Regions from separate parts of the Pseudomonas sp. MHK4 genome, predicted to be linked through region 3. Evidence: riboswitches for the same ligand, from Rfam matches in the RefSeq annotation. Region 3 holds a riboswitch; each other region holds the start of a gene.
The links. Region 3 has a riboswitch for cobalamin ahead of cobW (cobalamin biosynthesis protein CobW). Riboswitches for the same ligand answer to the same signal wherever they lie in the genome.
Positions count from the first base shown of each region.

Region 1 (9,504 bases), on a different contig from region 3:
TTCATGGTCGTGACCGCACGCCCATGAATGATCACCTGGGCGCCGGTATCGCTGTTGGGCTTGAGCAGCACCGGGTTCATGTCGGTGTGGGGCTCAAGCAAGGCAGCCTGGGCTTGCACCGCTTGCGCGCGCCCGATTTCGCCACCGTCGGCCGTCACCGCGCTGTTGAGCGCCATGTTCTGCGGCTTGAACGGCACCACCCTGACACCCTGGCGCGTCGCCCAGCGGCACAGGGCCGTCACCAGGGTGCTTTTACCGGCGTCGGAGGTGGTGCCCTGCACCATCAGCGTGGTCATGGGTGTTCCTTGGCGAAGGCGTCCAGCGCCGATGCGAGGCGTGCCCAGTCGACTTCATCGCCAGGCAGGCCAAAACGCAGGCTGCTGTTGTGGGTGAACAGGCGCAGCAGAATGCCGCGCCGGGCCATGAAGTCGTGAAGCAGTTCGGCACGCTCGGTGATCAGCCATTGGAACAGGGCGCACCCGCCCTGGGGCTCGAAGCCGTATTGTGTCAACAAGGTGGCCAACCGCGCGCTGGCCTCATCGGCGCGCTCCCGCTGGCGCGTGTGCCCTTCGGTGTCGCGCAGGCACGCCTGGCCCAGCACCCGGGTCGGCCCGCTGACCGCCCACGGCCCGACTTGCTCGGCGAGCAACTTGAGCAGCCTGCGCTCAGCCAGGACAAAACCCAGGCGCACCCCGGCCAGGCCGAAAAACTTGCCAAAGGAGCGCAACACGATCAAGCCGACCTGATGGGCAAACGGCGCCACGCTCAGGTGCGGCGTGTTGTCCATGAAGGCCTCGTCCACCACCAGCCAGCCACCGCGCGGGGCCAGGCGCGAATGCCAGTCGAGCAGGCGCGCGGGCGTCAGGTTCAGCCCTGTCGGGTTGTTCGGGTTGACCACCACCAGCACGTCGAGGCTATCGACGAAAAAGTCGACCTCCTGCTCCAGCACCTCGCGCACGATGTAGCCATTGCGCCGCCATGCCTCGGCGTGCTCGGCATAACAGGGCGACAGTACGCCGACCTTGCCCGCCCTGCGCAAACGCGGCAGCAACTGGATGGCCATCTGCGAGCCGGCCACCGGCAATGCCTGCAGAGTGCCGTAATAGTCGCAGGCTGCCTGCTCCAGGCCGTCATCGGTTTCCGGCAACCGCGCCCAGGCGCGCAGCGGGATGTCCGGCACCGGAAACGGCCAGGGCGCCAGGCCGCTGGACAGGTCGAGCCATTCGGCTTCGTCGATGCCGTAATCGTGCGCCGCCTTGCGCAGTCGTCCGCCGTGTTCAAGCATAAAATTCAGCCCCCACGCACAAAATCAGCAGCCACAACCATACCCCTCGCTGGACCAGCTGCCAGCCGCGGTCGATGGCGTCGGCATCGGCCGGCACGCCCTCGCCCAGCTGCGGGCGCTGATGCAGTTCACCGTGATAAATCGCCGGCCCGCCCAACTCGACCCCCAACGCACCGGCACCCGCCGCCATCACCGGGCCGGCATTCGGGCTATCCCAGGTCGGCCCCTGGGTGCGCCAACATTTCAACGCCAGACGGGTCTTGCCCAGCAGCGCGTAGGTCAACGCCACCAGGCGCGCTGGAATGTAGTTGAGCACGTCGTCGATCTTCGCCGCCGCCCAGCCGAAACGCTCGAAGCGTTCGTTGCGATAGCCCCACATCGCGTCCAGGGTGTTGCTCAAACGATAGAGCACCACGCCCGGCGCACCGGCCACGGCAAACCAGAACAAGGCGGCGAACACTGCGTCACTGCCGTTTTCCAGCACCGATTCGGTGGCGGCGCGGGCGACGGCGGTTTCATCCAGGTCGCTGGTCTTACGGCTGACCAGATAACTCACGCGTTGGCGCGCTTCTTCAAGATTACCGCTGCGCAGGGCCTTGGCCACAGGTTCGACATGCTCGCCGAGGCTGCGCATGCCCAGGGCGCAATAGAGCGCGAGGATCTCGACGACCCAGCCGACGTAGGGTGCCCAGGACAATGCCGTGGCCAACAGGGTCAGTGGCAACACGGCGATCACCCATGCGGTGACCCCATGGCTGCGCCAGCCGCGACCGCCACCGTTGAAACGTTGCTCGATGCGCTCGGCAAATCGGCCGAACGCCACCAGCGGATGCCAGCGTTTGGGTTCACCCAGCAGCGCATCCAGCGCCACTGCGGCGATACTCAACAACGCCACACTCATTGACTCACTCCCCAATAGTTTTCATACAACAGCTCACTCAGCGGACGCGCCTGCGCCCAGCCTTCGAGTACCAGCATCGGCGCCGGATAAAAGGCCTTGACCGGTCCCAGGCAGAGAATCGCCAGGGGCTTGGCACCCGGCGGCAGGCCCAGCAGGTCCGCCAGGGCTTGCGGTTCGAACAGCGAGACCCAGCCCATGCCCAGCCCTTCGGCGCGGGACGCCAGCCAGAGGTTCTGGATTGCGCAGGACAACGAGGCCAGGTCCATTTCCGGCAAGGTCCGACGACCGAAGATATGCCGCTCGCGATCGTCCATCAGCGCGGCGACCAGTACTTCGGCGCAGTCGTTGATGCCCTCGACCTTGAGCTGCATGAATTCGTCGGTGCGCTCACCGAGGGCCTCGGCGGTGCGCACGCGCTCCTGTTCCACCAGGACCTGGATCTGGCTGCGCAAGGCGCGATCGCTGATGCGGATGAAGCGCCAGGGCTGCATCAGGCCGACACTCGGCGCCTGATGCGCGGCTTCGAGCAGGCGCCGTAGCAATTCGGGCTCGACGGTGCCGCCAGCGAAGTGACGCATGTCGCGGCGCTCGGCGATGGCGCGGTAGACCGCATCGCGTTCGGCTTCGCAGAAGGCGTTGTCGGTCATGGCCTCTTCGCTGGCAAGCCAGCTCCTACAGGAGCGAGCTTGCTCGCGATGGCGGCTTCAAGGTCGGGCACAAATAGAGCAGCAATCGCCGATGGATTGGACGGAAAATAAAAATGCACATAAGAGGCCGTCATCCGCCCCTCACGATAAACCGCCTCCGCCCCGCGCCCGCCGTTAGGGCTCAAGCCACGGGCAATCGGTGTCAGTTCGGTGGTGGTCAGAGAATGATGATAAGTGTGCCCACGCAGCGAACCTTCCGGCAGCTCCACCGCTTGCAACGCCAATGCAGCGAGGCGCTTTTGCATCACCGCATCGCCCTTCAACAAGCCGACCAGTTCCGCGCGCGTACCCTCGACATCGGTCAGCGAATCGAGCAGATAAAGCATCCCGCCACATTCCGCCAGCAAGGGTTTGCCCGCCGCGTGGTGCGCGCGGATCGCCGCCAGCATCGAGGTGTTCTGCGACAGCGCTACGTGGTGCAATTCCGGATAACCACCCGGCAGATACAAGCTGTCTGCCTCGGGCAAACCAGCGTCACGGATCGGCGAGAAAAACCGCAGCTCGGCGCCCATCGCCCGCAGCAAATCCAGGCTGGCGCCATAGGTAAACGCAAACGCTTCGTCACGGGCCACGGCAATACGCACGCCAGCCAGAAGCGGTTCGGCCGCGATCACATCCGGCGCGGCGAAGGTCACCGCCGGTGGCAGCGCGACTTCGCAACTGCTGGCCAGGGCGTCGGCCGCCGCATCGAGGCGCACGTCCAGGTCGTTCAACTCGCTGGCCTGCACCAGGCCCAGGTGGCGGCTCGGCAACTCGATCCCGGTTTCCCGGGACAGGGCGCCGTACCAGCGCAGGCCTTCGGTCAGGCTGCCTTCGAGCAGTTGCGCATGGCGCAGGGTGCCCACGCGGTTGGCCAGCACGCCGGCAAACGGCAAGTCCGGCTGATAGCGCGCCAGGCCCAGGGCCAGCGCGCCAAAGGTCTGGGCCATGGCCGTGCCGTCGATCACCCCGAGCACCGGCACGCCGAAATGCCGCGCCAGATCGGCGCTGGACGGCGTTCCGTCGAACAGCCCCATAACGCCTTCGATCAGGATCAGGTCAGCCTCGGCGGCGGCCTCCCACAACAGGCGACGGCTTTCCTGCTCGCCGACCATCCACATGTCCAGTTGATAAACCGGCGCACCACTGGCGCGCTCGAGGATCATCGGGTCGAGAAAATCCGGGCCACACTTGAATACCCGCACCTTGCGGCCCTGGTTGCGATGCAAGCGGGCCAGCGCGGCGGTCACGGTGGTCTTGCCCTGGCCGGAGGCCGGCGCGGCAATCAGTACCGCCGGGCAATGTCGAGGTTGATTCACAGCTCGACGCCTTTTTGCGCCTTGATACCGGCCTGGAAGGCGTGCTTGATCATGCCCATTTCGGTGACGGTGTCAGCCAGTTCGACCATCTCCGGCTTGGCGCCGCGACCGGTGACCACCACATGCTGCATGGGCGGACGCGCCTGCAGATCACTGAGCACCTGATCGAGATCGAGATAGCCGTGCTTGAGGGCGATGTTCAGTTCGTCCAGCACCACCAGGCCGATCGATGGGTCGCGCAGCAGTTGCTGCGACACCGCCCAGGCCGCTTCGGCCGCCGCGATGTCGCGCTGGCGATCCTGGGTCTCCCAGGTGAAGCCCTCGCCCATCACATGAAAACGCACCTGCTCGGGGAAGCGCCGGAAGAACAACTCTTCGCCGGTGCTGTTGCACCCCTTGATGAACTGCACCACACCGCACTGCATGCCGTGCCCCATGGCACGGGCAAGCATGCCGAAGGCCGAGCTGCTCTTGCCTTTGCCGTTGCCGGTCAACACCAGCAGCAGGCCGCATTCGTTCGGGGAATTGGCGATGCGTTCGTCGATCACGGCTTTTTTGCGCAGCATGCGCGCCAGGTGGCGTTCGTCACGATCAGGGGTATCAGACATGGGGGAGCTCTCCGTTGAGGCAGGATTAACGGCGGGCAGGCACAAGAATAGACGGCAAGAAGCCTGGCATCGCCCACCGTGATGCCGCTTGGATGGATCAGGCCGGTCTCCGGGCTCATGAGCGGCGTAATGCCGGACTGCGCGCCTTCCCGCATCAACGATCGACACAGTGGCTTCAGACGCAGTTTTCACTCATTTACCGTTGCGGGGGCAGCGCCGGGATCGCAGGGCTTCATCGACTGAAGCGCTCAACTCACCGGCTTCCCTGTTTCACTCTGTCGACCCAAGTCACAGAGCACCTGAAACAAGCGGCGAAGGTTAGAGGGTTGGGGGTGGAGCGTCAATTGAAGACGCGGTGGCGCAACGAATAACTGCCACCCCTCAATAAAGTGACGTCAATCTTGTGCCACACTCACGGCAGTGATATCAAATAGCCACAACACAATAACAAGGGTGAACCCCATGCAAGGCATGATCATCAGCAATCCGAAACTGGAATTCCTGCGTCCGGTCCTGGAACGCTGGTTCGACTGTATCGACCGCTACAACGCCGTGCGCGGCGACAACGAGACGCCCTACTGGCTCGACGAAAAAGCCAACCTCGGCCTGCTGTCCGCCGCGGCCTGGATGGCCGAGATGATCACCCTGCAACAATCGCCCACCCGTAAACAGACCGAAGAAGGCGAACGCAACGGCCGCGCGGATCTGTTTATCGCCACGCCCGAAGCGCGCGCCTGGCTGCAGACCACGCAACGCTGGCCACGGGTCAACAGCCTGAACCTGACCCAGGCCCTTCTGGACATCACCAGCGACGCGAAAAAAATCAGCTACGCCAGCGACCTGAAAATCGGCTGCCTGTTCGTCGCACCGCACAAGAGCCAGCAAGGTGCTACTCCGGAAGAACTGCAGGACATGGTCGATGACCTGCAAAAGGAGCACAGCTGCGCCGTGGCCTGGTATTTCCCTTATGCCTATCGCAAATTGCGCAACGAAGCCGGTCACTACCACCCCGGTGTTGCCCTGCTGCTCAAGGAAGCTCGCGGCTGAGGTTGAACCATCGGGCCGCCGCGCTTCTCTATGATTTAAGTCACCTCATTCATAGGGAAGGTCAGCAATGCGCACGTCCCAGCTGGTTTTCGTTATCGCGCTGGCGGGAGGGCTCGCCGCCTGTGGCGAATCCGCCCGCCTGCAAGTCACCGACGGCATCGGGCCATCCCCCAAGCTCCCGGAACCCAACAAGACACTGTTTCCGACGATGAACATCGCCCCGGCCATCGGCTGGGCGGACGGCGCCAAACCCGTGGCGGCCAGTGGCACCCAGGTCGGCGCATTTGCCGAGAACCTCGATCACCCGCGCTGGCTGTACGTGCTGCCCAATGGCGACGTGCTGGTCGCCGAAACCAACGCCCCGCCCAAACCCGATGACAACAAAGGCATCAAGGGCTGGATCACCAAGAAAGTCATGGGGCGCGCCGGTGCCTCCGTGCCAAGCCCGAACCGCATCACGCTGCTGCGCGACAGCAACCATGATGGCATCGCCGAAACCCGCACGGTGTTCCTGGAAAACCTCAACTCGCCCTTTGGCATGACCCTGGTCGGTAATGACCTGTACGTGGCCAACACCGACCGACTGTTGCGCTTTCGCTATGTAGAGGGCGACACGGCGATAAAGTCACCACCGATCAAAGTCGTCGACCTGCCAGGTGGGACCCTGAATCACCACTGGACCAAGAACGTCATCGCCAGCAAGGACGGCAGCAAGCTGTACGTGACGGTGGGTTCCAACAGCAACGTCGGTGAAAACGGCCTGGACCAGGAACAAGGACGCGCGGCTATCTGGGAAGTGGACCGTGCCACCGGCAACCACCGGATCTTCGCTTCAGGCCTGCGCAACCCCAACGGCATGGCCTGGGAGCCACAAAGCGGTGCGCTGTGGACGGCCGTCAACGAGCGCGATGAAATCGGCAGCGACCTGGTGCCGGACTACATCACCTCGGTCAAGGATGGCGCCTTCTATGGCTGGCCATTCAGCTATTACGGCCAGCACGTCGATGTTCGCGTCGAACCGCAAAACCCCGGCCTGGTGGCCAAGGCGATTGCCCCGGACTACGCGGTCGGCCCGCACACGGCCTCACTGGGCCTGACGTTTGCCGAAGGCAACACGTTGCCGGCGCAGTTCAAGGAAGGCGCCTTCATCGGCCAGCATGGCTCATGGAACCGCAAGCCGCACAGCGGCTACAAAGTGATATTCGTACCGTTCAGCGCCGGGAAGCCGAGCGGACAACCGGTGGAGGTGCTCAGCGGTTTTTTGAATGACGAGGAAAAGGCCATGGGCCGGCCGGTGGGCGTGGTGATCGATCAGCAAGGGGATTTGCTGGTGGCCGATGATGTGGGGAACAAGGTGTGGCGGGTGTCAGCCGTGCAATGACCTGCACACAAACACCTGTAGGAGCGAGCTTGCTCGCGATGGAGGTCAACGATGACGCGGGGAGCCTGACACCCCGCGGTGCTCTCTGGTTTTTCGCGAGAAAGCTCGCTCCTGCAGGATGCATGCGATCTTTAGCGTTTACGACAGAGCGTCAAGCCATCCCCCAACGGCAACAGCGACAAATCCACCCGCGCGTCATCCTTCAAGGCACGATTAAGCGCCTGGATAGCGCGGGTATCGGCGCTTTCGGGGTTACCCTCAAGCACCCGACCACTCCACAGCGTGTTATCGAATACTGCCAGCCCGCCGGTACGCAACAGCCGTAGCGCATGCTCCAGGTAGGCCGGGTAATTGGCCTTGTCGGCATCGATGAACACCAGGTCGAACTGGCCTGGCTCGTCCAGACTGCCCAGGGTTTCCAGCGCCGGCGCCAATCGCAGATCGATGCGCCCGGACAGACCGGCCTCCTGCCAATAGCGGCGGGCGGTGGCGTTGTAGTCGCCGGGCATGTCACAGCAGATCAGCCCACCGTCATCCGGCAATGCCGCCGCCATGCACAGGGCGCTGTATCCGGTGAAGGTACCGACTTCCAGCACACGCCGTGCGCCGATGAGCTTCACCAGCAAGGCGAGAAACTGCCCCTGTTCCGGAGCCACCTGCCAGCGCGCCATGGGTAGCGCCTGGGTTTCGTCGCGCAAGCGCTTGAGCACTGGCGTTTCGCGCAGGGAAACGTCGAGCAGGTATTGATAGAGCGAATCGTCGAGGTTGAGCGTGCGGGCGGTCATGACAACTCCCTCTGGCGATTACGGATTGCGCGCCAGATGCTCGGGGTGCAGTACACGCTTGGCGCTCAGGTAGGCCCTCTGCCAATAAGCCTTGGACAAGCTGTCGAGCTTGACCGTGCCACCCGTGGCCGGCGCATGGACGAAACGCCCTTCACCGACATAGATCCCGGCATGGCTGACCTGGGAGCCACCATTGGTGGCGAAGAAAATCAGGTCACCGGTTTGCAGGCCTTCCTTGCCGACATTGGCCGCCTGCATGGAAATCATTTCGCGGGTGGTGCGCGGCAGGGAAATTCCGGCAACGTCTCGGTAGACGTAGCCAATCAGGCCACTGCAATCGAATCCGGAGTCCGGTGTATTGCCGCCCCAGCGATAAGGCGTACCGACCAACCCCAACGCGCGAAACAGTACGTCTTCCGCTTCCGGAGAAAAGGCCTGGGCGGGACCGAACACGATGGGTGCGCGCACCACTGGCGCGGGTGGCGGGGTACGGCTGGCGCAAGCGCTGAGCAGCGCTGCGAACAGCATGATTGCGAGGCGGGCCGACATCGTCATAGCAGAGCATCCTGATCAGGGCTGCGGCTTTTTTCTGCGCGAGTGCAGAAAAGAAAACCGCCTGCGGAGTACGCAGGCGGTTTGCCATCATTCATGATCAGAATTTTAGCGCTTATCAGCCAAACTTCAAGTAAGACTTTAAGTTCGCCTCACGAAAAGTACGCTTACTTGCGGGCAGTGACGATTGGAGTCGCTGCAGGCGCCATCGCGAGAGCACGCTTGGCTTCGATGAAGGTCTTGCTCCAGTAGCTGTCGCCCAGGCTATCGATGCGCACACCGCCGCTGCGGCGGCTGCTGGAGTGGATGAACTGGTTGTCGCCCAGGTAGATTCCGGCGTGACTCACACGACCGCGACGACCGTTGGTGGCGAAGAACAACAGGTCGCCTGGCTCGAGCTTGCTGCGCGAAACCAGCGGTGCGTCCACGTTGATCATTTCGCGGGTAGAGCGTGGCAGGTTCATGCCCGCTTCTTCACGGAACAGATAACCGATGAAACCGCTGCAGTCGAAGCCAGCTTCGGAGGTACCGCCGAAACGGTAACGGGTACCGATCAGGGACATGCCGCGTTCGAGGATGCTGTCGGCCAGGACCGGAAGCTGGTACGACTTGCCGTTGGCAAAGCTGGCCAGTTCTTTTTCGGTGGCCGCTTCTTCCTGTTCAAGCGCTTGCTGATAAAGCGCGGAAGACTGGGCGGTAGCGGAATTTTGAACCTGCTGTTGATGTGCTTGCTCGGACACTGGCGTGTGGGCAGCGCAACCGAACAACAGGGTAACGAGTGCGAGGGGCACGAGGGGTGCAAAGCGATTTAGCATGGGCACGACCGTGGCTGATTAATGTCAAGAAGCCGAGACTATGCCCGCTATCATCCTCATTTGCAAATTCAATCGAACTTTTTGTGACTTCTTGGTTTCTCGCTGACATCTAAGCGCTAAAGCCC
Region 1 is NZ_BAAIAK010000002.1:158,110-167,613, reverse strand. It holds gene ACYP2Q_RS05730 (cobyric acid synthase) at 1-296, opposite strand, end outside; gene cobD (threonine-phosphate decarboxylase CobD) at 293-1,285, opposite strand; gene cbiB (adenosylcobinamide-phosphate synthase CbiB) at 1,278-2,186, opposite strand; gene bluB (5,6-dimethylbenzimidazole synthase) at 2,183-2,833, opposite strand; gene ACYP2Q_RS05710 (cobyrinate a,c-diamide synthase) at 2,830-4,191, opposite strand; gene cobO (cob(I)yrinic acid a,c-diamide adenosyltransferase) at 4,188-4,799, opposite strand; cobalamin riboswitch at 4,883-5,117, opposite strand; gene ACYP2Q_RS05700 (hypothetical protein) at 5,262-5,846, shown strand; gene ACYP2Q_RS05695 (PQQ-dependent sugar dehydrogenase) at 5,914-7,227, shown strand; gene ACYP2Q_RS05690 (O-methyltransferase) at 7,359-8,012, opposite strand; gene ACYP2Q_RS05685 (C40 family peptidase) at 8,031-8,567, opposite strand; gene ACYP2Q_RS05680 (C40 family peptidase) at 8,732-9,379, opposite strand.
Region 1: linked by a shared signal. The riboswitch ahead of cobO (cob(I)yrinic acid a,c-diamide adenosyltransferase) and the one ahead of cobW (cobalamin biosynthesis protein CobW) in region 3 are both predicted to bind cobalamin.

Region 2 (9,504 bases), on a different contig from region 3:
CGTGTTTCCATCCACTTTCTGATAACCGAGGCTGAAGCCGTGGGGGCCCTGGGTGTAAGTGGACATCAGGCTCCAGGTGGTATTGTCGATCCTGCCGGATAACGACTTGCCCTTATCAAGGGTGCGGTACAGGTTCAGGTTGAGTGCCAACGAGCGCTTTTCACCCAGCGTCTGGAGGAAGGTGCTGCCCAGATAGTGCTGGTTCCAGGTGTCCTCGTAGCGCGATGAATAGAGGCTCAGGTTCAGGTTCTTCGCCGGTGTGAAGACCATGCCCGCGAGATCGAAGGTTTTGCCTTTCACGGCGTTGGAGTAGTTGACCACCAGGCCCTGGTCATGACTGCTGGCATTTCGATCGGTGCTGTCGGTGAAGTGTCCCGCTACCAGCTTCAGTGCCGCGAACTCGTTGCTGGAGAGGAACAGGCCGGTGGCGGTTTCCGGCAGCAGGCGGCTATCGGAGGAACTGAACACGGGCGTTTTCACGCGCTGCTCGCCATAGCTCAGCACTGTCGATGACAGGCGCAGTTTGAGCGCGGCACCGCCGCGGCTGAACTCGTCCTTGGGATGCCCCTGGTTGTCGAGCCCAAGCAATCGCGCTTTCCCGGCGCGGCCGCCGCCGCTGTCGAGTTGTGTGCCGAGATAGGCATGGGTATCCACTCCCACCCCGATCAGGCCCTGGGTGAAGCCTGATTGCAGCGTCCCCATCAGCCCGTAGGCCCATTCTTCAGCGTAGCCATTTCGCTCGTCACGCGGCTTGTAGGCATTGCGCGCAGCGCTGTTGCGAGCGCCATGACGGTACTCGCGATGGTCGTAGACCGTGCGGTTGAGCAGGCTCCAGGCGCTGTCCTGGACAAAGCCATTGGATTGCGATTGAGCCGAATCAGCCAGGGTGAACGGACTGGCCAAGGCGAGGAGAAAGGCGGATCGGGGAGGCATTTTCTGGGAGTCCACAAACGAATCAGGATGAACGCAAACGCAGGATCTGCGCGCCGTCAAAGGGGTCGATGAGGTAGTGCGCATGGACGCCGAAGGTGTCCAGCAGGCGCTTGGGAGTCAGCACCTCAAGCGGTTTGCCGAGGGCCACCAGGCGGCCCTTTTCCAGCACGGCCAAACGATCGCAGGTGAGCGCCTGATTGAGGTCGTGCAGTGCAATCACGCTGGTCACCGGCAATGCGTGAACCACCTGCAGGATCGCCAGTTGGTGCTGGATATCCAGGTGATTGGTCGGCTCGTCCAGCAACAGGATGCTCGGGCGCTGGGCCAGGGCGCGAGCGATATGCACGCGCTGACGCTCGCCGCCGGAGAGGCTGCGCCAGGTGCGCTTGCGCAGATGAGTCGCATCCACGTCGCGCAAGGCTTGATGGACGATGCCATCGTCCGCCGCCGACCACGGGCTCAGGGCCGACAGCCACGGCGTTCGGCCCAGGGCGACGGCATCGAACACACTGATCGCATCCAGGGTGTCGGCTTGCTGCTCAACCACCGCCAGGGTTTGCGCGATGGTTCGCCGTGACAGTGACTTGAGGCAGTGACCGTTGAGATGGATGGCTCCCCGACTGGGGCTGCGCACGCCGGCCAGCAGTTTGAGCAGCGTGGACTTTCCCGAACCGTTGGGTCCCACAAGGCCCAGGGTCTCGCCAGCATGAATGTCGAGGTGAATGTCGTGCAGCAACTCGGCATCGCGGATCGAGAATCCGAGACCGGAACAACTCAGCACGGGGTCGTGGAGAACAGGCGCAGGCGCATTCATCGGGCGTTCCTGCGAGCGACCAGGATTAGCGCGAACACCGGCGCGCCGACCAACGCAGTGATCACTCCCACCGGAATCACCTGGCCCTTGATCAGCGTGCGCGAGAGCACATCGGCGGCAATCAGGAACACCGCGCCACCCAGCGCGCTGGCCGGCAGCAGGCGCGTATGCCGAGTGCCCAGCAACAGCCTGGCGGCATGGGGGATGACCAGGCCAACGAAACCGATGGAGCCGACGATCGACACCATGACCGCCGTGACCAGGGCGGCACAACCGATCAACAGAAATTGCACGGGACGTACCGCGATGCCAAGTGAGGCCGCGGAGTCCGCGCCAAAGGTGAAGGCATCCAGCGCACGCCGGTGCCACAGGCAAACCACGAGACCCGCGAGGGCAACCGGTACCGCCAGCCACACCGATGGCCAGCGCACGCCACTGAGATTGCCCAGCAACCAGAACATGATGCCGCGAGCCTGCTCCGAACTGGCCGACTTGGTGATCAGAAACGCCGTCAGCGCATTGAACAGTTGCGACCCGGCAATCCCCGCCAGGATGATCTGCGAGGTACTGCCAGGCGAACCGCTGGCACGGCCGAGCAACACAACGACGGCGAAGGCAGTAACGGCCCCGGCAAACGCCCCGGCCGACATCGAAATCGCGCCGGCACCAAAGCCGAGCAACGCCACCAGCACCGCGCCCGTCGAGGCCCCTGCGGAAATGCCCAGCAGGTAGGGATCGGCCAACGGGTTGCGCAACAGCGATTGCAGGATCACCCCGCAGGTCGCCAGTCCCGCGCCACACGCCGCCGCCACCAGCGCGCGGGTCAGGCGGTAGTTCCAGACGATGCCCTGGTCGATGGGATCGAGGGCGTAGCCTGCCGACCACAGTTTGTTGGCCAGCACCTGGAACACCACCGCCGGTTCAATGTGCGTTTCACCGATGGCCACACCGGCGATCACGGCCAGAAGCAATATCACCAGTGCGAGCAGTGTGCGAATCAGCGTCCTGGTCATTGCGGCAGGTCGTAGCCGTGGAGGGCGGTGGCCAGCGCTTCGAGACCATCGAACGTTCTCAGGCTGGCCTGCATGGCCATGGCGTCGAGGATGATGATGCGGTTGTTCTTCACCGCGTCCATGTTGCGGGTCACGGGGTCGCTGTGCAGGAATTGCAGTTTCTTTTGATAGTCGTCAGCGGGGAAGCGCCGGCGATCCATACGCGCGATCACCAGGAAAGTCGGGTTGGCCTTGGCGATGGTTTCCCAGCCGACGGTTGGCCACTCTTCGTCGGACTGCACCACGTTGCGCACGCCCAGGGTGTTGAGCATGAAGTCGGGAATGCCCTTGTGCCCGGCGACATAGGGGTCGATGTCCAGGCTGGCACTGGAAAACCAGACCAGCGCGCTGGTGTGCTTCAGGTCTTTGCCTTGCACCAGGGCCATGGACTTGGCCAGGCTGGCCTGCAGCTGCGCGTTCAGCTGTTGGGCACGCGCCTGGACATCGAAGATCTCGCCCAGCTGGGTGACGCTTTTGTAAATGCTTTCAATCCGAAACGGCTGCAGACGGGTGCCGTCGGCGCCGACCAGGTTGTCCTTGGACTCGCAGTCCGAGGGCATCAGATAGGAGGGAATCTGCAGTTCATGAAACTGTTCGCGGGTACCGACGGCGCCTTGCGGACCGACCATCCACTCAAGCTCGACAGCGACCAGCTCCGGACGCTTGCCGATCACCGACTCGAAACTCGGCTCGTTGTCGGCCAGGCGCTCGATCCTGTCGTTCTGCGGCTTGTACTGAGCGAGCACATCGTTGAACCACAGTGAAGTGCCGACCAGCTTGTCACCCAGACCCAGGGCAAAAAGCATTTCCGTGCCGGCCTGGCCGATGGTCACCGCCCGTGCCGGGGCGTGGGCGAACGTCAGCGTGCTGCCGCAGTTCTCGACCGTCAGCGGGTAATGGGTCGGTGCGGCGCAGGCGACGGACGTAAGGCCCAGGCCAGTGACGAGGGCGACAAAGCGGGGCAGCAGCATGATGCAATCTCCATTTGAACCGTCTACGGCGCAAGGGTCTGGAAACACATCATCGAGCGCTGCCGAAAGGGCAGTGCAGTGCCCGTCACCTGGGTGACGCGCGCACAAGGATGTCCTCCCCGGACACCCCGCCGGTTAGTGATTGTTGCTTGGCCGGCAGGTCTCCTGACTGGTGCGTCATCGCCTGCTCCAGCCTTCCCGGGATTCGATCCCAGTGGCAGTTCAGGAGCAGGCTCAGCACCTACAGTTGCGGGGGCAGTTCCGTTTGATGCGTTGGCAGCATCACGGATTCCCTATTAATCCCATGTGGAAACCGGCGGCGGCATGGTAGTCGATCATGCCGCCTGAGGCGAACCCAACTCCTGATCAGAAGTATTTGAGCCAGCCGATATCACGCCGACGCGCCTTCAATGCAGCGAACCAGCGCACCGGCAGATACAGCGCCGCAGCCAGCAGCACGGCGGTCAGCCACACGGCCCAGATGCCGTCGAACCCGAAGTAATCGCCCTGGTTCAGACCCAACAACGCCACGCTGATCAGGTACAGCCCTTTCAGCACATAAAGATGGAGCAGGTAGAAGAACATCGGAGCCGCGCCAAAGACCGCCAGGGTGCTGATCCACTTCTGTTGCCGGGCCCGCTCGAAGCCCAGCAACAGCAAGAGCCCCATTCCCAGCGTCAGCCCCAGGAACAGCAGGGAAGGCGGGTATTTGGTGATGTTGAAGAAACTCATGAGGGTGAGCGTGGGGCTGGCATGGACCTGCCAATGTGCCTCGCCATAACCGTTGACCAGGCGCAGGACGACGAAACCGAGCAAGGCGCCGACCCCGGCCAGCAACAGATAACGCTGGCGCAAGGTGGCCGAGGCTGGGCGGGCGAACCAGGGGCCGATGCAGTAACCCAGGGCGATGACGCCGATCCACGGCAGCACCGGGTAGGAACTGCGCAGGCGCAGGCTGTCCGAGAATTCGATCCAGCCGCGATCATGCAGAATGGCCCAGGGCAGGTGCAGCGCCGAACCGACCGGGAAGTGCAGGGGGTCGAGCAGGTTGTGCCCGGCAACGATCACCAGGCCCAGGGCACAGAGGACGGGGCGAGGCAGCCAGGCCAGTGCCGCGAGGGCCATCATGCTGATGCCGATCGCCCAGATCACCTGCAGGTAAATCACGGTGGGCGGGAACTGGAAGGTCCAGGCGAAATTCACCAGGGTGAACTCCAGCACCACCAGGAACAGGCCACGCTTGAACAGGAACGTCGACACCGCGTGGGCGCCCTGGTGCTTTTCACCGTACAGAAACGCTGACAGACCCGTGAGCAGAACGAACACCGGCGCGCACAAGTGGGCGAGCGTGCGGCTGAAAAACAACGTGGGTTCCGTGCTGTCGATGAGCATCGGGTCGGAGACCTGGCGGTGCAGGAAGAACGTCTCGCGCACGTGATCCAGCAGCATGAAGATGATCACCAATCCCCGGAGGGCATCGATGGACATCAGGCGTTGGCTAACGTTGGTGATGGGTGGGTTTTGAACAAGGCTTGTCATTGAAGGTCGCAGGCAGGAAGTATTGATATAACATAACATTTAATTCGAGCAAAAAAAAGCACGACACCACCGCCAGTCCGGTGAGGCATCCTGCTGGATCTTCTCCGAATTGCCCGCCGGGTTGGTGGCGTAGGTGCAGATCGAGTCCTGCCAGTTGACCCCGCCGCCAATGGTCAGCTTGTTGAAAGCACCTGGCAGACGGTAGGTGGTGAAGGTGCGCAGCAAGTGGTCGGGTACAGCGTATGTACGAGTGGGTGTCTTCAGTGACGCCGCTGCGTTCGCCCGTCGCAGTCTCCGTGATTGCGATAGGAGCCAAGGTGACAGGGCTTCCCGTCTCTGCGCGAGGATCGATAGGGCAAGCAGGGGAGGATGGAGGCTTGAGGTTGAGCGACCCGCAAGGCCGCTCAATTCAGGAGGGGTTAAAAAAGAATAAAAGCCGACGCCGTTGTTTGATTCAAGTCCATGTTACCGACCTGCAGTACTTCATATTCAGCACGGACTCCGATGTTGCGAAATACATCAACTTCAACACCGGCACCGTAGGTCAGGTCCACTCCCCTATCGTCATCGGCGGCATTGCCGTCAGCATCCCATGCATGGGCACCGACAATGCCGAATACTCGAACCCGATCTCCCAACGGAAAGCCGAGATGGGCACTGGCCTGGACAGACTTGCCGTCGAAATCCAGATGCTTGTCTTCGAACTGGCCGAGATCGACGAAGGCGCCTTCGAAGGCCAGATAGCCGTTGAGTCGATAGCCTGCAAACACCTTGTAACTGGTGTCTTCATCGTTCAAATGGACTTTGTCGGTTTCAATACTGCTGACACCGGCACCAAGATATAAACCTTTATCATCAGCGAGCGCCTGAAAAGACAACAACGAAAGCAGTGAAACGAAGCCAAGGTTTCGAAATAGCATGTGAGGCAGGGTCCTTCTACAGTTGTCGATGGGTGTTGACTGAAAATTTGATTGATCGTGAAGACTGATTGAAGTCATTGATTGATATTTCTCAGTCACCGCAAAGTGTTAATAGGTGTTAACCAGCCAGGCCAGGGCGACGCCCGATAAATAGGCGGCCAGGCAAAAGATGACTTTCTGTTTGAGTGGTAGCGAATTCAATCGATAGCGCATGCTTATCCCCTTGGGTAGATGCAAGCATGCTGACCATTCAGGCGGTTGGATGAAAATTAATGATTGTTATTTTGCGATTGCTGCCAGTGTTGCGGAGTTGCGCCTGGCGGTTTCCGAAGGTGTTTCTCCATAAGCATCCTGATACGCCTTGGAAAACCGACCCAGATGATGAAAATTCCAATACATGGCGGTTTCGGTAACCGTTGGCCAGGTGTTGGCGATCAAGTCCCGGCGGACACGGGCGAGTCTCAGCTTTTTAATGTAAGCGATTGGCGAAATCCCGAATGTTTCGACGAAACCATGGTGCAGGCTGCGAGTGGTCGTTTGCAGGTGCTTGACCAGCGCCTTCATGTTGAGCGACTTTTTTGTATTTTCATGAATGTATTGCATGGCTTCTAATGCGATCTTTCTTCTTCGCGGGGGAGTCGTCGCGGATCGGCCAACAGGTATCAGGGCCCGCAGCAGAGAAATCAGCAAGGCACTTTCAGCTGCTGAAATCTCAGCGCAGCTGAGCGGTTGCAAATGAGGCGGGTGGGCGTCAATGGAGTAGGCGTTGATCGCCTCAATGGCAGATTGCACCAACTTGAAATGTGCAACCTGGAAGCGCTGCGCCTTTCGATCCCGCAGCATATCGACGCAGGAATGATTTCCAAGGCAATGTACGTAATGTTCCAGAGTCGTGGTCAGGGTGAATAGCGTTTCATTCGGCTCGCAGGTGTAGTGCATGGGCTCGCCGCTATACATCACGATGATTTCGTTAGGCCACAAATGATGATTATTGACCGTGGGTCGACCCACCGAAGCCTGTGAAATGGCCAAGGTTACAAAGCCCCGGGGGACAGAACCCATCAGGGTGACGGTTGAATCAAACTCCAGTCGACTGCATTCAAGCCTGGTGCCCTCAAAGAGCTTATGCTGCCTGATATGTGCTTCGTGCTCCAAGGGAGCGAGGCTCAGTTGCCAACGGCCAACTGTTCTATCGGGTTTGTCCGCAGCGGTGGACGTTACATGAAAGACTTCATCAGGGATCATGATGCTCATGGAATGGAACGCTCTTCAGCTAAAGGGACAGTGCCAGGATTTTTCTCGGGCATCGACAGCGCCGCAGTAAAGACGTACGCGTCGCTCTCGGATACTTCCACCAGGCCTTGCAGTTTTTCGGGTGCCAGTTTCGAACCGAAGATGGCGGTTTTTTGGCTCGCCGGGCTGATGGCTGCCGCATCAAAAGCAAAAAAATCCTCAGCACGATAGGCTGTGACAATCCTGTAATCGGACTTTTCATCGTTCAGCTTGTTCTTGTTGCTTTCAATGCGCGTCAGGTCGGCGCCATAGAGTTCCTTGTCATCAGCCAGGGCCTTGAGAGACAGCAATACACCAAAGGATACGGTAGCGAGGTTTTTTAGCAGCATTGACGTGCATTCCTTGTTGATGATGTTAGGCAGTGCCTGCGGATAGTCCTGCTCCCACGATGCTGGTTGAAGTCAAAAACTCATATTTTGCTTAAACTGGAGTCAGCGACAGGTCGTGACTCTGATTGTTGATTTTGTGGCGGGGCAGGCAAGTCGCTACCAAAAGCATCTTCATTATCATCATGGGCTTCCTTTTCAGAATAGATTTTCAAGTGCTTGAGCTTGATTGTTTCGTTTGGGCTCAATTCCAATTCGTAGAGTTCGATTTGCGTACGGCCGATCGAATACTCATTGTGCGCTGCTGAAGGAAACGATATTGCAGCCAGCGCTAGAATTGCCAGGATCCTGGTTATCATTGATTTGACGGCTCGGGGGAAATGTTCAACTGGCGTGTGGAGTCGGCATTTGCGCTGATGTCAGCAGGAACGACTCCCAGCGCTACAAAGGCGGGATGTTGCGGGGGGAGGGGGTTTGATTCAAATTAGTAATTATTATTTTTGTTCTGATTTGATGGCTTGCAGATGGCTCAGTGATTCATGCAGCGCAAGCGGCCAATGTCATGCACATAAAAACACACGGCGTTCTTATCGGCGGTAGGGAGCAACTCGTAGTTGAGGACAGCGCCTTCCTGCAGGACGAATTGACGCCTGAAAAACAGATCAGGCGTCTTTTCAATGGCGAATAATTCGTTATCCTGGCTAAGTTTGACGTTGCTGATCTTTATTTGCACATGATGTTTGCTTTCCCGGACAATCTGCGCCGAGATGGTCGCATTACGAATCTTGCCGTTCAGGCTTTCAATAGTGGTCTGTGTCAATCGGCCATGGCCGATGGTCAAATACTCTTCAGTATTGAGTTGATTGGAGTCCTCCAACCATTGTCGGGTCATGGTTTGATAACTGATATTTTCCATGTAATAAGATGGCGAATAGGTCAAGGAAAAGACACAGGTGGCGTTAATGATTGCGAGGACTATCCAGTGAACAGTTGAAGCGGTCATTGACTTCATAGGGTGGCTTCCAAACATTGCCGGATCATCGGGGCAAGGTCTTTTTGCTCGCTATTCAATTGCAGGTTTGCAGTGCTTAGATCCGGACGAACGCACGAAACAGAGTAATTTGATTTAAACAGGTTCAACCACACCTCGCCTTTCAAATTTGCCGCAAGCTGTTCTACCTGGGTCGCCGAAAGATCCCTCAGCGATTGAGCCTCGGCGACGCTCTGGGCAACGGCATGGATGACCAGTTCGTTGTGTTTCACGCTCAAGACTTCAACTCTCGTTGAGTCGAAGCCAGAGTGGAAACCTGTGTAGGCGCATACCGCCAAGGTCAGGACATAGCCTATTAACTGGGCTTTTGTCAGGAAAGTAGATTTCCTGGTCTTTTGCGCAGGCACCGGTAGATCATCATTGCCGTAGGGCGCTGGCTCTTCAATCGCAGGCACAGGCGCAACGTCTTGCGAAGGCGTCGGGAGACTTGTGGGGACATCGACTACATAGAGACGGTTGAAGCAATAGCCTCTTCGCGGAACCGTCATCAGGATCTCGTGATCACGACTGTCGTTGAGAATGTTTCTAAGAGAGAAAACCGCCTGGTTCAAACTGCCAGAGGCGACGACTCGGTCATTCCAGGTGTAGTCGATGATCTCCTCACG
Region 2 is NZ_BAAIAK010000001.1:113,602-123,105, forward strand. It holds gene ACYP2Q_RS00560 (OprD family porin) at 1-933, opposite strand, end outside; gene ACYP2Q_RS00565 (ABC transporter ATP-binding protein) at 956-1,747, opposite strand; gene ACYP2Q_RS00570 (FecCD family ABC transporter permease) at 1,744-2,760, opposite strand; gene ACYP2Q_RS00575 (ABC transporter substrate-binding protein) at 2,757-3,770, opposite strand; cobalamin riboswitch at 3,909-4,103, opposite strand; gene ACYP2Q_RS00580 (DUF1624 domain-containing protein) at 4,137-5,309, opposite strand; gene ACYP2Q_RS00585 (hypothetical protein) at 5,349-5,534, opposite strand; gene ACYP2Q_RS00590 (outer membrane beta-barrel protein) at 5,729-6,229, opposite strand; gene ACYP2Q_RS00595 (AraC family transcriptional regulator) at 6,509-7,483, opposite strand; gene ACYP2Q_RS00600 (hypothetical protein) at 7,480-7,851, opposite strand; gene ACYP2Q_RS00605 (hypothetical protein) at 8,378-8,860, opposite strand; gene ACYP2Q_RS00610 (winged helix-turn-helix domain-containing protein) at 8,857-9,504, opposite strand, start outside.
Region 2: linked by a shared signal. The riboswitch ahead of ACYP2Q_RS00575 (ABC transporter substrate-binding protein) and the one ahead of cobW (cobalamin biosynthesis protein CobW) in region 3 are both predicted to bind cobalamin.

Region 3 (9,504 bases):
GAGCATCTTCCGCCATTTCGACAGCGCCGCGGTGACCAAGGGCCTGATCGGCGACGTGCCGCAGACCATGTGGCTGTTCGACTTTCCGTTGCTGGAGCGCACCTATTACCAGTTGGCGGTGAATTTCGACGTGTTCGGCAATGTGTCCCATCAGGCCCAGACGCGCCTGTATTTCGACCTGATCCGCAATGGCGCCGAACAGAATTTCCTGCGCCTGATGCCGGCTGACTCGCGGGAGGGTTACCTCGACGACTGGTACCAGAACAGCGGCAAATTCAAGATGTGGCTGGACTATGAGTCCATCGACGACGACACGTCGACGGCGCTGAAACTCAATGAGCAGGACCCCAAGCGCGACTTCGCCATGCAGTTGCTGGCGCGCTACGGCGAGCTGAATGCCAAGCCTGATCCGATCAATCGCTGCGACGGTGCCTATTGTTCGCGGCCGAACATCGATCCGGTCCTGCAGGCGGCTGAGCAGGCGTTGAGTCGCCTGGCCTCCCGTCCGGCGGCCGGCCTCAAGGTCATCGATCAACTGCCGGAAGCGACCATGCTGCGGGTCGAGACCGCAAGCGGACAGCGTGTGATCTACAGCCTGCTGCGCAACCGCGCACACAGCAATGTGGCGTTCCTGATCGGTGAGTCGCTGCGCTACCAGCCGGGGCTCGATACGCTCACGATTTTTCCTGGAGTTCTCAGCAGTTACCCGAATTTCATGTTCAACATTCCCGCTGATCAAGTCCCGGAATTCGTCGATGCGATGGAGAATGCCAAGGTTGCCAACCGCTTCGAGAAAATCGTCGAACGCTGGGGCATCCGTCGCAGTCACCCGCAGTTCTGGCAGTATTTTCATGATTTGAGCCGCTATATCCACGAAACCGACCCGGTGGAAGAGGGCGTGCTGGACATGAATCGCTACGAGAATCTTTGATCGATTGACGATGGTCTGGTGTCGGACTCAATAGGCTCCACCGATCCTGCACGGGGTTGGTGGGTTGAAGTATTGGGAGGGCCATCGATGTTGATTTCAGTACAGGCGCTTCGCGCGCTCGCGGCCTGGACAGTGGTTTGCCACCATTTCATGCAGATTTTCTTCGACTTTCATGCTCGCGGGCCGATTGGGCAGATGTTCATCGACAAGGGCGCGGTGGGCGTCGACATCTTTTTCGTCATCAGCGGGCTGGTGATTTTCTTGTCCACCGAGAACAAATCACTGCCGCCAGGTCGCTTTCTACTGTATCGACTGTTTCGCATTGTCCCGGCGTATTGGCTGTATACGGTGCTGATGGCCCTTTTGGTCGTGTTCGCCAAACCAGTGTTGCCGGATCAGACGGTCGACTGGTCGCATTTCCTGCTGTCGTTGTTGTTTATTCCTACGCAGAACCCTGGTGGCTACGGTATTTATCCGACGCTTAATGTTGGCTGGACGCTCAACTATGAAATGCTGTTTTACGTGCTGTTTGCCTGGGCGCTGCTGTTTCGCTTGCAGGTCCGGTTGTTGATTGTCGCGGCCTTGCTGTTTGCGGTATGCCAGGCGTGGACGGGATATGGCTGGGTCAGCGAGTTTTATCGCTCGGGCATTGTTTATGAGTTTCTGTTGGGGATCGCCATTGGCATGATCTACCGCAGTGGCTGGATCAAGCCCGGGCTCTGGTTGCCGTTGCTGGGCATCGTCGGCGCGCTGATGGTGATCTATCACGCAGCCCCGCAGCCACGGTTGCTGGCCTGGGGCTTGCCGAGCGCGGTGCTGGTCATGGCTTGCATGTCGCTCGAGCGGTTTTTCGCGAACAACAGATTGTTCAAGTTACTGGGCGATTGTTCCTACTCGGTGTACCTGATGCATGTGCTGGTGTTATCCGCCGGCGGTTTTGTCGCACAGCGCTATGGGATCGATTCCTACGTCATGTTCGCAATCTGTGTCGTGACCATCGGAGTGGGATCGTGGGCAAGTTATGAATGGGTGGAAAAAAGCAGTTATCGGCGGCTTAAAGTCTGGATTGACGGTGAATCGCCAGTTGAGGCTACCCCGATTCTTTCCCGACAAAAATACTAGGACTTTGTCCGGCGCGATGATTGGCGTAAACTGCGTCCAAGCCTGCGAGGAGTTTCCATGACCGCTATTACCATCACCGACGCCGCCCACGATTACCTGGCTGATCTGCTCTCCAAGCAGAACACCCCGGGCATCGGCATCCGCGTCTTCATCACCCAGCCTGGCACCCAGTACGCCGAAACCTGCATTGCCTACTGCAAGCCGGGCGAAGAAAAACCCGAAGACACGGCGTTGGGGCTGAAAAGCTTCACCGCCTACATCGACCACTTCAGCGAAGCGTTCCTGGACGATGCCGTGGTCGACTACGCCACCGACCGCATGGGTGGCCAGCTGACCATCAAGGCGCCCAACGCCAAAGTGCCGATGGTCAACGCCGACAGCCCGGTCAACGAGCGCATCAACTACTACCTGCAAACCGAGATCAACCCGGGGTTGGCCAGCCACGGCGGCCAGGTCAGCCTGATCGACGTAGTTGAAGACGGCATTGCCGTGCTGCAATTCGGTGGCGGTTGCCAGGGCTGTGGCCAGGCCGACGTGACCTTGAAGGAAGGCATCGAGCGCACCTTGCTCGAGCGTATTCCCGAGCTCAAGGGTGTGCGTGACGTGACCGACCACACGCAGAAAGAAAACGCCTACTACTAAGGTGTTCGCTGCGAAAAGAAAAAACGGCGCCCCGTGAGCGCCGTTTTTTTATGGGATAAATTCAATGGCCTCATCGCTGGCAGGCCAGCTCCTACATTGGAACGTGGTCACCTGTAGGAGCTGGCTTGCCAGCGATGAGGCCCTATGGCCGATACAAATGTGCATGCCCCGCACGATACAGCGACGACTCGCTGAAATGCTCGCTGCCCAATACCCGACCCACCAGAATCAACGCCGTACGCCGAAACCTCTTGGCTTCGACCTTCCCGGCAATATCCTCAAGCGTTCCCACCACCCAATCCTGATCCGGCCAGGTCGCCCGGTGAATCACCGCAATCGGGCAATCGGCGCCGTAGTGTGGCAGCAGCTCCTCGACGATTTTTGCCAGGTGATTGACCCCCAGATGAATCGCCATGGTCGCCCCGTGCTGCGCCAGGCTGACCAGTTCTTCTCCGGCGGGCATCGCGGTCTTGTCGGCGTAGCGAGTCAGGATCACGCTTTGTGACACGTCCGGCAAGGTCAGTTCCGCGCCCAGAAGCGCCGCGCAGGCGGCCGTTGCGGTCACGCCGGGAATGATTTCAAACGCAATATCCAGTTCACGCAGATGGCGAATCTGCTCGCCGATGGCGCCATACAGGCTCGGGTCGCCGGAATGCACGCGGGCCACGTCCTGGCCATTGGCGTGGGCGGCCTTGATCAGTTCGATGATCTGTTCCAGGTGCAGTTCGGCGCTGTTGACCACCTGTTCGGCGCAGTGTCCTTCCAGTACTGCGGCGGGCACCAGCGAGCCGGCATAGATGATCACGGGGCAGCTGCGAATCAGCCGCTGGCCCTTGACGGTGATCAGTTCGGGGTCGCCGGGACCTGCGCCAATGAAGTAGACGGTCATCGTCGGTTCCTGTTGGAAATAGGGGAAAGGCAGGCTTCAGATGAAGATTGCTCATGATCGAATGCGTGGACTATCGGGGATTTTACGCGGCGCCGGCCAATGCCAGGGTGGCCTGGGCATATTTCTGTCGCGGGATCAGCAATTTGGCCGGGGCATTGGCCAGTTGTTCGGCCAGGGCCAGTGCGGCACTTTCCGCCACGCCATAGCACCCGGTACGTTCAAAGGCGATGTCCGAATGGTGACTGAGTCGGGGTTGATAACCTGCCAGTTGCTCACTGCTGAAATACATCATCTGCAGCCCAAGCTGTTCGGCCAGTTCGATCAGGGCCGGTTCGCCGCGCTTCAGGTCGATGCTGGCCAAGGCCTTGATCTGATGCAGTTCGATTTGGTGCGCTTGCAATGCCTGGTCGAGCAATGCCCGCAACGTACTGACGGGGCAGCCGCGCTGGCAGCCCAGGCCGACCACCAGGGTCGGCGCTGTGCTGAGATCCGTCATGCGTGGTATTGACCGTCGCTCTTGCGGCGGAACAACCAGGCGCTGATCAGACCCAGGGCCAGCCAGAACGCCACGTTGGTCAGCTGCGAAGCGATCTTGAACTGGGCTTCCAGGGCTTCTGGCGCGAGCATCGAATGCACTTGCGGTTGCGGTGCGCCAATTACATGGGGGACGGCGAGGATCGCCACGCCGAGGACCTTCATCAGCCAGTGACGGCTGAATACGATCAGGGCGATACCGACTGCGGTGGACGCTGCGGTTGCGATCCACCAGATCTGCCGTTGCGCCAGATCCGCCGCCGCGGTGCCCGGCAGCTCAGGCGGCAAGCCAAGGGTCGGCGCCAGGACGAAGGTGGCGTAACCGGCCAGGCCCCAGAGCAGGCCCTGGGAGGTTTTGGTCGGCGCGCGCAAGGTATAGAGGCCGGCGAGCATCAGGGCGAAACCGACTGCCACCACCAGGTTGCCGCCCGTGGTCGACAGCACGCGCTGCCAGCCGTCTTCCGGCTCCCAGGCTTCGGCGTCGTGAGTGTGGGCAGCGACGCCCGCGGCGTGTTCGTGGACTGCAACGGCGGCAGGTTCGGATTTTTCGTAGGTTTCGGCCTGCAGGATCAGCGGCGAAACCCAGAAGCTCTGCAGCAGCGTCAGCAGCAGGGCGGCCAGCAGCCCGGTGAAACCTGCGGTTTGCGCAATACGCTTGATCATGTCGGCAGGTCTCAATGGCACGGGAATGCGGAGCTGTGGCGGGTATCGTGAGCGGCGTTGTGCACGGCTTCGATGTGCGAGAAACCGGCGAAATAAACAAGGCACGCGCCGAGGATCGACGCGCAAATAGCGGCGGTCAGGCGTTGGGACAGGGTAGTGGTGCTGCTGGTGGTGCTGTGGCCGGTGCTACTGATGATCGACATGGCGCTTCCCTCTGTTCTGTCAGCGGGGAATAAGAGCGCAGGCAGGACCCCGCACGAGCGAGCGCGCAGAAGTCCGAACAGCGCCCGCCCACCGCGGGTTTGTTGATTCAGTGATCGTGTTGGTCACTTTGTGTTGCGGGCCGGTCTCCGGGCTCACGAGGGGCGCAGGCGTTAGCCTTGACCTGCAAGCGTCACCTTCCCATGCCGCATTGGCACAGTGGATCTGACGCTTCGCTCGCTTACCGTTGCGGGGGCAGCACCGGACTGACATGGCTTTAGAGTAAAGCACATGATTCACCGGTTTCCCGTTTCACCCTGTGAAGGGCACCCGTAACAAGGTGCGTAGGAGAGCATGGGTGAGGGATTCGCGTCAATTGGCAAGCGTTCTCAACTTGGAACCGAGTCAATCTCATGTGAACATTGACCCGCCCCATTACCATGCGTAGCCTTGCGCTTTCGAGGTTCTTCGGCGCTTGTCGAAGCTAAGAAGGGAACGCGGTCAATGCCGCGGCTGCCCCCGCAACTGTGAACGGTGATGTTCGCTGCCACGCCACTGCACGCTCAAGTCCGAGCCCGCGGGAAGGCGCAGCGAATGCCAGGCTCCAAGGCCAGCACACCGTCAGCCAGGAGACCTGCCTCGATACAGATTCTCACTACAACCGGGCGGGGTGATCCGGTGGCGAACGCTTCTGGCGCGCTTGTGCGTGGCCGGTTCTCGTCCCGTATGCCCGCCACCTTGCCAAAGGGCATCCGATGAAAACACTGGCCAAACTCCCCGTCACCATCGTCACCGGCTTCCTCGGCTCGGGCAAGACCACCTTGCTACGGCACATGCTCGACAACGCCCAGGGCCGCCGCATCGCGGTGATCGTCAACGAGTTCGGCGAACTGGGCATCGACGGCGAAATTCTCAAGCAGTGCTCCATCGGTTGCACCATCGATGAAGCCAATGGCCGCGTCTATGAACTGGCCAACGGCTGCCTGTGCTGCACCGTGCAGGAAGAGTTCTTCCCGGTGATGCGCGAACTGGTGGCCCGTCGCGGCGATCTCGACCACATCCTGATCGAAACCTCCGGCCTGGCCCTGCCCAAACCGCTGGTGCAAGCCTTCCAGTGGCCGGAAATCCGCAGTGCCTGCACCGTTGATGCGGTGATCACCGTGGTCGACAGCCCGGCTGTGGCGGCGGGTACTTTCGCCGCGTTCCCGGACCAGGTCGACGCCCAGCGTAAACTCGACCCGAACCTGGACCACGAATCGCCGCTGCACGAGCTGTTCGCCGACCAGTTGTCCAGCGCCGACCTGGTGATCCTCAACAAGGCCGACCTGATCAGCCCGGAAGACCTGGCCCGTGTGCGCCTGGAAGTCGCCGAAGAATTGCCGCCTGCGGTGAAAGTCATCGAAGCCAGCAGCGGTCGCCTGCCGCTGGACGTGCTGATCGGCCTCGGCGCCGGTTCCGAAGAACACATCGACAGCCGTCACAGCCATCACGATCACCACCACGACGATGAGGATCATGATGACCACGATCACGACGCCTTCGATTCGATCTCCATCGAACTGCCGCAAGCCGACGAAAGCCTGCTGATGGATGCGCTGACCCAACTGGTGGTCGAGCACAGCATCCTGCGCGTCAAGGGTTTCGCGGCGATCCCGAACAAACCGATGCGCCTGCTGATTCAGGGCGTGGGCACTCGTTTCGACAAACATTTCGACCGCCAGTGGGGCGCTGAAGAACTACGCACCACGCGCCTGGTGTTGATCGGCCAGGCATTGGATGCAACAACGCTCGAAGCGCAATTGCGCGCCGCGCTCAGCGTGTAACCCATGCACCTGCTCAGGACCCAGCCCGGCGGATTCGTGTCGGACGACAACATTGCCGACCTTGGACAAACCCCCGCCGAGCTGGTGATCCTGTGCAGCGGCGACTCCAGCCTGGCACTGCTTGCCGAAGCGGCGCAGCAGTTGCCCGACGATTACCCGAGCGTGCGCCTGGCCAACCCGATGCAGGTGCAGAACCATGCGTCGGTCGATCTGTATGTCGACGAAGTACTGCGCCACGCCAAAGTCATCCTTATTTCGCTGCACGGCGGCATTGCCTATTGGCGTTATGGCGTCGAGCGGTTGGTGGAGCTGTCGCAGCGCGGCGTGCAGCTGATCCTGGTGCCTGGCGATGATCGCCCGGACCCGGAGCTCAGCGACCTCAGCACCGTGGGCCCTGAGGATCGCGACCGCCTTTGGCAATTCCTGCGCCAGGGTGGCATGGGCAATGCCCTCGACTTTTTCCGCTGCCTGGCCAATCGCTGGCTGGATCGCGAGTACGCCTGGGCCGAGCCGCAAACCCTGCCGCGCACGGCGATTTACCACCCGCGAAAAAGCCCCGCGCAACTGAGTGACTGGCAAGCCGACTGGCAGACCGGTCAACCGGTGGCGGCGGTGCTGTTTTACCGCTCGCACTTGCAGGCGGCGAACACCGCTTTCATCGATGTTTTCTGCCAGCGTTTGCAGGCGGCGGGGCTTAACCCGTTGCCGATTGCGCTGGCCAGCTTGAAAGAGCCCGGCTGCCTTTGCGTGGTCGAGGACTGGCTGGATGAAGTCGAGGCAGGGGTGATTCTCAATACCACCGGTTTCGCCCAATCCAGCCCTGAAGCACCACATTTGCGACCGTTTCGCCGTAATATCCCGGTGATCCAGGCCATTTGCGCCCAGGACAACGAACCGGGCTGGCGCGCCAGTGAACAGGGTCTCGGCCCGCGGGACCTGGCGATGCACATTGCGTTGCCGGAACTGGACGGGCGCATCATCAGCCGGCCGATCAGCTTCAAGGACCTGGCCTGGCGCAGCGAGCGCAGTCAGTCCGACGTGGTCTGCTATCGCGCGCAGCCGGAACGCATGGACTTTGTCGCGCAACTGGCACGGCGCTGGATCGAGCTGGCGCGGGTGCCCAACGGGCAAAAACGCATTGCGCTGATCCTGGCCAATTACCCGACCCGCGATGGTCGCATCGGCAACGGCGTCGGGCTCGATACCCCGGCTGCGGCGCTGAATATCCTGCGGGCGCTGCATGAAGAAGGGTATCCGCTGCCAGCCAAGTTGCCCGACAGCGGCACTGCGTTGATCCAGCAGTTGCTCGGCGGCGTCAGCAACGACCTCGACACCCTCGACCAGCGTCCGTGCCAGCAAAGCCTGGCGATGGACGACTATTTGCGCATGTTCAATGCCTTGCCCGAAGCCAACCGCCAGGCCGTGCTGGAGCGCTGGGGTGCGCCCGACAGCGATCCGATGTGCCGTGGCGGGCGAATGATGATCGCTGGGTTGCGCTTTGGCCTGACCTTTGTTGGCATCCAGCCGGCGCGGGGTTATCAGGTGGACCCGAGTGCGGTTTACCACGACCCGGACCTGGTGCCGCCCCACGGCTACCTGGCGTTCTATTTCTGGTTGCGCACCACCTACGGCGCCCACGGCGTGATCCACGTCGGCAAGCACGGCAACCTGGAATGGTTGCCGGGTAAAGGCGTCGGGCTCTCGGAGCACTGCTGGCCGGATGCGCTGCTCGGGCCACTGCCGAACATCTATCCGTTCATCGTCAACGATCCGGGCGAGGGCGCCCAGGCCAAGCGCCGCACGCAGGCAGTGATCATCGATCACTTGATGCCACCGCTGACCCGCGCCGAAACCTACGGTCCACTGCGCAACCTCGAACTGTTGGCCGACGAGTATTACGAGGCGCAGTTGCTCGACCCGCGCCGTGCCCGGGAGTTGCAGCGCGACATCCTGCAACTGGTGCGCGACACCCACATCGACCGCGAACTGCAGTTGGACGAAAAGCTGGACAGCGATGCCGATGCGGCGATCTGGCTGCCGCGCCTGGACACTTACCTGTGCGACTTGAAAGAGTCGCAGATCCGCGATGGCTTGCACGTGTTTGGCGAGTCCCCGGTGGGGCGGCTGCGCATCGATACCTTGCTCGCGCTGCTGCGCATTCCCCGGGGCGATGGCCGTGGTGCGCAATCGAGTCTGCTGCGGGCGCTGGCCAAGGCGTTCGCGCTGGGCTTCGATCCGCTCGATTGTGCGCTGGCCGAGCCGTGGGTTGGGCCGCGTCCGAGCGACTTGTTGTCGATCAGTGATGAGCCCTGGCGCACCACCGGCGATACCCGCGAACGTCTCGAACTGTTCGCCACACAACTGATCTCCTGTGGGAGCCAGCCTGCTGGCGATGGAGTGTCAGCCACATTGATGTCGACTGACACTCCATCGCCAGCAGGCTGGCTCCCACAGGAGGCGAGTTGGTCTGAAGTGAACGCCATCCTCGACCACCTGCGCGAAGTCGTCGCCCCCAGACTGGATGCCTGTGGTCCCGCCGAGATGCGCGGCCTGCTCGATGCCCTCAGTGGCCGTTTCGTCCCTGCCGGCCCGAGCGGCGCACCCAGTCGCGGTCGCCTGGACGTGCTGCCCACCGGGCGCAACTTCTATTCGGTGGACGTGCGTAACCTGCCGACCACCACCGCGTGGCGCATCGGTTT
Region 3 is NZ_BAAIAK010000006.1:97,730-107,233, reverse strand. It holds gene ACYP2Q_RS16955 (fatty acid cis/trans isomerase) at 1-931, shown strand, start outside; gene ACYP2Q_RS16950 (acyltransferase family protein) at 1,019-2,053, shown strand; gene nfuA (Fe-S biogenesis protein NfuA) at 2,111-2,695, shown strand; gene cobM (precorrin-4 C(11)-methyltransferase) at 2,838-3,584, opposite strand; gene ACYP2Q_RS16935 (cobalamin biosynthesis protein) at 3,667-4,080, opposite strand; gene ACYP2Q_RS16930 (CbtA family protein) at 4,077-4,781, opposite strand; gene ACYP2Q_RS16925 (CbtB domain-containing protein) at 4,793-4,984, opposite strand; cobalamin riboswitch at 5,106-5,331, opposite strand; cobalamin riboswitch at 5,427-5,638, shown strand; gene cobW (cobalamin biosynthesis protein CobW) at 5,738-6,805, shown strand; gene cobN (cobaltochelatase subunit CobN) at 6,809-9,504, shown strand, end outside.